Regions from separate parts of the Priestia sp. YIM B13552 genome, predicted to be linked through region 3. Evidence: riboswitches for the same ligand, from Rfam matches in the RefSeq annotation. Region 3 holds a riboswitch; each other region holds the start of a gene.
What was found. Region 3 has a riboswitch for cobalamin ahead of ACFX40_RS23035 (HoxN/HupN/NixA family nickel/cobalt transporter). Riboswitches for the same ligand answer to the same signal wherever they lie in the genome.
Positions count from the first base shown of each region.

Region 1: another riboswitch for cobalamin. It lies ahead of nikA (nickel ABC transporter substrate-binding protein); the one in region 3 lies ahead of ACFX40_RS23035 (HoxN/HupN/NixA family nickel/cobalt transporter).
Region 2: another riboswitch for cobalamin. It lies ahead of ACFX40_RS13105 ((2Fe-2S) ferredoxin domain-containing protein); the one in region 3 lies ahead of ACFX40_RS23035 (HoxN/HupN/NixA family nickel/cobalt transporter).

Region 1 is NZ_JBHZOU010000009.1:35,311-37,512, forward strand. It holds gene ftsZ (cell division protein FtsZ) at 1-737, shown strand, start outside; cobalamin riboswitch at 740-930, shown strand; gene nikA (nickel ABC transporter substrate-binding protein) at 1,074-2,202, shown strand, end outside.
Region 2 is NZ_JBHZOU010000003.1:193,280-195,481, reverse strand. It holds gene cobJ (precorrin-3B C(17)-methyltransferase) at 1-976, opposite strand, end outside; gene ACFX40_RS13105 ((2Fe-2S) ferredoxin domain-containing protein) at 990-1,370, opposite strand; cobalamin riboswitch at 1,473-1,652, opposite strand; cobalamin riboswitch at 1,771-1,949, opposite strand; gene ACFX40_RS13100 (hypothetical protein) at 2,097-2,202, opposite strand, start outside.
Region 3 is NZ_JBHZOU010000007.1:64,687-66,888, reverse strand. It holds gene ACFX40_RS23035 (HoxN/HupN/NixA family nickel/cobalt transporter) at 237-1,034, opposite strand; cobalamin riboswitch at 1,168-1,350, opposite strand; gene ACFX40_RS23030 (organic hydroperoxide resistance protein) at 1,456-1,875, opposite strand; gene ACFX40_RS23025 (undecaprenyl-diphosphatase) at 2,028-2,202, opposite strand, start outside.

The DNA.
Region 1 (2,202 bases), on a different contig from region 3:
AAGAAGTACTGCAAGGCGCAGACATGGTATTCGTAACAGCTGGCATGGGTGGAGGAACCGGTACTGGAGCAGCCCCGGTTATTGCCCAAATTGCCCGTGAACTAAATGCTTTAACAATTGGAGTAGTCACTCGCCCATTCAAGTTTGAAGGAAATAAACGTACGAAGCAAGCAGTAGGCGGTATTACTGCGATGAATGAATCGGTAGATACCCTTATTGTGATTCCAAACGACCGCTTGCTTGAAATTGTCGATAAAAAGACGCCTATGCTTGAAGCATTCCGTGAAGCAGATAATGTTCTTCGCCAAGGTATTCAAGGTATTTCAGATTTAATCGCTGTTCCGGGGCTGATTAACCTTGACTTTGCTGATGTAAAAACAATCATGTCTAATCAAGGATTTGCGCTTATGGGTATCGGGCGAGCTTCTGGATCAGACCGGGCAATTGAAGCGGCGAAAAAAGCGATTTCTAGTCCGCTGCTAGATGCATCGATTGATGGAGCAAGAGGCGTGCTGTTGAACATTACGAGCGGCAGCAGCTTGAGTCTTTACGAAGTACAGGAAGCAGCAGATATTGTCACGTCTGCTTCTGATCAGGACTTAAATATGATTTTTGGGTCCGTGATTAATGAAGATTTAAAGGACGAAATGATGGTAACTGTTATTGCCACTGGATTTGATGATGAAGATGTTTCACCATCAGCTTCTACTTCTAGAGTTTCAAGAGCACGCTACTAAATTAAATAACCAGCTTTTATGGTGGCAATTGTTTTTCAATTGCCTTAAAAGGGAATCCGGTGCAAATCCGGAGCGGTCCCGCCACTGTAACAAGGAGCCTTATGTCAAAAAGCCACTGTCTATTCAGGGACGGGAAGGCGGTATAAGGCAATGACTTGAAGCCAGGAGACCTGCCATAAATCGCAGCACACAATAACCTACGAGGATAGGGAGGTGTTTTGGCAGAATCAAAAATAAGATAAACAAGGGATACGTTTATCTGAATTTGTATTGAAGACAAGCACTTCTTTTTAGAAGTGCTTTTTTTGTGTATTAAAATAGAAGGTGGAAAAATCAATGATAAATAATAAAAAACTCGTATCTATGATATTTCTTGTGTTACTTTGCCTCACTGCTTGTGCTCCTAATGAAGAGAGCATAAGTATAAAAGAAAAAAAGAAAACGGATAAAAGTGTGACGTTTTTATTTAATTTTACATCTGCAACGCTTGATCCTCATACGGATGATAATTATACAGCAGTTCGTGCGGGAGTAGGGGAGACGCTTGTTAAAATCAGCAATGATTTAAAAATAAAGCCCTGGCTTGCTGAAAAGTGGAAAACGGAAGATAACGGTCTTACGTGGACATTTACGATAAGAAAGAATATTACGTTTCAAAATGGTAAAGCACTAGATGCAAATGCCGTTAAGTCTTCTCTTCAAAGAACGATAGATCAAAGTTATGCGATGAAAAACGCTTTAAATATTAAAGAAATGAAAGCGAACGGTCATGCGCTGACAATTGCATTAAAAGAACCAATGCCTAAATTTCCTTCTGAGTTAGTACATCCAAACACAGCTATTATAGATGTTGATGTTTCTAATATAGCTAAGAAGCCTATTGGCACAGGTCCATTTCAAGTTTTGACTTTCGATCAAGGAAATCAAGTGAAGTTAGAAAGATATGAACATTATTGGAATGGGAAAGTAAAATTAAAAAATGCGATCTTTGCATTTAACGAAGATGCTAATGCGCGCGTTGCGGCTCTTCAGTCCGGAACAGCGGATATTATTTATCGCCCGCCTTTAGAAAGTTTGGGCACTTTACAAACAGATCCGTCTTTTAAGGTAAGTGGAGTACCCAGTGTGCGTACACATTTATTACTTTATAATCAAACCAATGACGCATTAAAAGACGAAAATGTAAGAAAAGCTATCGATACCTTACTGAACCGAAAAGAAATTGTCAGCAGCATCATGAACAATCAAGCGGCAGCAGCTCGAGGTCCATTTTTACCTCAATTTCCTTTTGCTGATAATAATGCTAATGAGCAAAGAGGTATGCCATCTGCTAAAAAATATTTAGAGAAAGCAGGCTATCAAATCAAAAATGACAAACCAATGAAAAATGGAAAGCCACTATCGCTCTCTCTTGTCACATACAGCTCTCTACCAGAACTTCCTTTGATTGCTCAGCTTATACAGT
Region 2 (2,202 bases), on a different contig from region 3:
ACTGTACTGGCTGACGTACGACCGCAGAAGTAGGTTCACCTAAAATTGCTTGAAGCGCTTCTTCTGCAAGAGCTCGTGAAGTTGCTGTTTCTTCTGTTTTGGTCTGAACTGCTTCAATAGTCGAAGCTGTTTGCTTTACAGTCTCTTCTTGATCGAGAGCCCATGGTTCTGCTTCTTTTCGAAGTCGCTGATGCGGTCTTAGCGGCTGCTCCGTTTGGTTGAGGGTATATTTTCGCTGATATCCGCGCGGTGTAATCATTAAATCGTCGTAAAAGAACGTAGATGAATTTCCGACAACAACGGTAGTCAGCATGCCAATTTCATGATTTAACATGTCTTTTAAGTTGGTCATTACGACTTCTTCACGGTCACGATAAGCGCTTTTCACAAGACCAACAGGCGTATCAGGGGAACGATACTTTAATAGAATTCTTTGCGCTTCAACAATTTGTCTTGTTCGTCTTCCGCTCTTTGGGTTGTAAAAAGCCACTACAAAATCTGCTTGTGCAGCTGCTTCAATTCTTTTTTCGATTAGCTCCCAAGGCGTAAGGTGGTCACTTAAACTAATTGTACAAGCATCGTGCATCACGGGCGCTCCAAGGAGAGATGCGCATGAATTGATAGCCGAAATGCCAGGAATTACTTCCAGCTCTACGCCCGTTTCTTTTTTCCAGCCTTTTTCAATCAACACTTCATACACAAGGCCTGCCATTCCGTATACTCCCGCATCTCCGCTCGAAATGACAGCTACGGTTTTTCCTGCTTCAGCTTGCTTTACAGCTTCCTGTGCACGGCTTACTTCTTCGGTCATTCCCGTACTAATAATTTGCTGATTCGTTAACAGTCCTTGAATTAATTCCACATAGGTTTTGTAACCGATGATCATATCACTTTCTTGAATGGCTTCTCTTGCTCGCTGTGTAATATGTTCAAAGCTTCCCGGCCCAAATCCAATAACTAAAAGTTTACCTTTCATGCTAGCTCCTCCTTTATGCGTTACTTTTTACTTTGTCAATTCCTTCTATGGAGTCACTGTTTTCCGGAGAAACGAAACCATTTTGATCATATTCATAAATAAGCGATTCCTTTATACTGCAGCCTCCTGCTAAATGTTCTTCGACAATCCGATGAGCCACGGTTTCAGTGACCTGCTTGTACCAATCTCCTGAAGGATAGACGATAGCTACAGGAGCATCTTTGCATCGTCCGTTACAACGTGTACGCGTTGTATGAACCGTTTCATCCAAATCCAGTTCTGTCACTTTATTTCGAATAGCTTGCGTGGCTTCTTCTCCACCTTTTCTCATACAGCTGCTTCCATTACAAATCAATACGTGATGTTTTGTTCCATTTAAGTTCCACGTCGTCACACTCATTCGCTCCTTTACTAAAAAAAGCGCCTCTATCAATGATAGAGGCGCAGAAAAATTCAAACTAAGTTTTTGCACTTCCACCTATATCCCGTAGGGTAAGCTTCGCATTAGAAAAAGGCTGGTTTCCTGACTTCGATTCATCACTTGATTGCGCCTTCCCGAATACAGTGGCATATGCAATCAGCTCATCTTCACAGTGGCGGGTACCGCGCTGGCTTCACACCAGACTTCCCATTTAACGCAATGTGGACATTGCGCACCTTTTTTGCACGATATGTAGTTTTGCGATACGAGAAAAACCCGCTTCGCTAATATGCGAGCGGGTAAAACGTCAGAATAAGAGTGTACACGAATGCCACTTTAAGCCAACGTTTCCCTTCCCGCTCCCCGGAGAAATAGAAACTTCACAATAAAGACAGGTCTCCTGACTTGTGTATCATTCTACTTGAGAACCTTCCCGTGATTTTTCCACAGTGGTTATACTCGTTCGTCCACACTTACAGTTGCGGGGGCAGTACTGGTCTTTCACCAGTTTCCCTATTAAGCCTTCTTGGCATCTTTACTGTTGCTGTTTGATATATATGAACCTTTTAAACTATCAGAATAATAGAAGTAACTACCATATCATAGCGTACATTTTTTTTTATTTCAACTCTATTCTTTTTATAGGATATAAAGAGCCATAAAAAAACAAGAGCAAAAAATCAGCTCTTGTTTTTCTACTTATATAGCTACCAATGTTAAATGAGGATCATTATAATACACGACTTCTGAAAGAACTTTACAGCCATTTGTTTTGGCAAAAGCTTCTCTCGCCTGCTTTTCAGTT
Region 3 (2,202 bases):
TAGAAAACCCCTGCTGCTTGCATTAAATGCTTTTATTTATCGTACGTATAACTATGTTCTACGTTTCACATAACGACCTTAAATTATCCTTAATTATAATGGTTTTCAGACAATTTTCCATCCTTTAAATACAGATAATACTTTAACTTATTCATAACCGACCGAAAATAGCCATAAACTTCAACAAATTCATACAAAAAAGCTTCAATCTTCAACAGATTAAAGGTTTCGTTTGACTAATTGACATTTATTTTAATATTTTTCCCTTTTGACTTCACACTCACAAAAACAAACATAGACACTAAGAAAATAAACAGAATAACGCCAACCATTTCAAAGTTTACTTCGGCCCATGGGTTAAAGAAAGTGAATGCTAAATAGAACGACACACCATACGCGAGGACAACAATAACCCAGCCCATCAAGCGGGAAGCAGATTGTCCAAATTTACTCGATTCATTTACCATTTTGTGTACAATCATCGAATCGATTGTATCTGTAAGCATCATGCCAAACATAAACACTAGTCCCAACAAAAGCGGCGTATACTTGCCTGCGTTCCCTACAGCTAGAGACCACACGGCCGTTTGACTGACCGTTTCGGCTGCTAAAGCGAACAATGCCCCTACAAGAATAATTAAAAAAGGATTCGTTGTTCCTTTTGCGATTTTCGGAATAAACTTCCCTTTTAATCCGCTCAGCTGAAACTCTTCTTCTTTATTTTTAGTTCGAAGCAAATGATATGTGTTTAATGTTCCAATCAGAAAGAGAGAGATAATGGATACCCAAGATGCAAAATGATCGAAATATGATGGAAACGTAAAATTCTTCATCACCACGCCCAGCACCCCGGCCGTGACGGCCACCATTCCTCCATGACCTAGTGAAAACAGCGTTCCGACCCAAGGGGCAAAACGGCTGCCCATTCTCCAATTATATCGGGTCTGGCCGTCAATAAAAGCTAAGTGATCTGCATCCAATCCGTGCCTGATTCCTAATAAAAAGACAAGTAAAAAAACTGATAAACCTTCCATTTCCTACACTCCTTTTTTTAAAATAAAACGTAAAAAAGCCTCAATTCTATAGAAATTGAGGACGTGTCGGCATATGAAAATAAACAGCAATTGCTCACTGCGTACCTTGATACACCGCCTCTTTCCTAGAAGAGTCAAGTGTACAGAATAGGTAGGTCTCCTGGCTTGAGATCATCATTTTCTACCGCCTTCCCCGTTTTGAGTGACGATAAGATAGAAAACTCCCTGCTTACAGTGGCTGGACCGCTCGAGATTTGCACTCGATTCCCTGTTACCTCTTACGCTATGTAAGAGCACCTAAACTGTGCGAATGATTCATTTTCTTCCTCATTATACTAGTACCGCTTACAAATGAATAGAGAAAATTCAAATAAAAAAGCCCTGCTAAGCTTTACATGCTTAGCAGGGCTTTTTAAAGCAATTAAACTACTTCTACCGTTACGTCTACGTTGCCGCTGATTGCTTTTGAATACGGGCAGTATGAGTGAGCTAGGTCTACGTATTTTTTCGCTGTTTCTAAATCTAAGCCTTCAATATGAGCTTCAAGCGCTACTCCAATTTTCACTCCTTGATCAGCTTTATCAGGAAGCAGCTGAACAGTAGCTTTTACTTCACTGCTTTTGATTTCTACGTTATGTTTTTTCAACATAAATTCTAACGCGCTGTTGAAACAAGCACTGTATCCAGCTGCAAACAGCTGCTCTGGGTTTGTTGCTGTTGTTGCTTCTCCACCAAGCGCTGGAGGTGTTGCAACGTCTAAGTTAAAGATGTTATCTAAAGAGTGAACTTCTCCTGTTCTTCCACCTGTGTTAACGACTGTTGTTTCATATAAAGCTTTCATGTATAAACCTCTCCTCTTTTTCATTAATTTTATTAAAAGTTTTTTGTTTATCGTTTCTGTTATTTAATTGTACACAATTTAATTTTAAAAAACAAGTATTAAATACATTAAAAATTCCCCAATAAAAAAAGCCGCGTATTTGCGACTTTTTCTTAATAATATTGAGACTGTTCGTCATAAGCTGATTTTCGAAAAATAGACAAGTTGGTAATAGCTCTCATCAGTTTCGTATTAAAAATAACATAATGAATAAACAGCGCCAGCACGCAGCCTAAAACGGCTCCTGTTAACACATCGAATGGATAATGAACGCCAACCCATACGCGT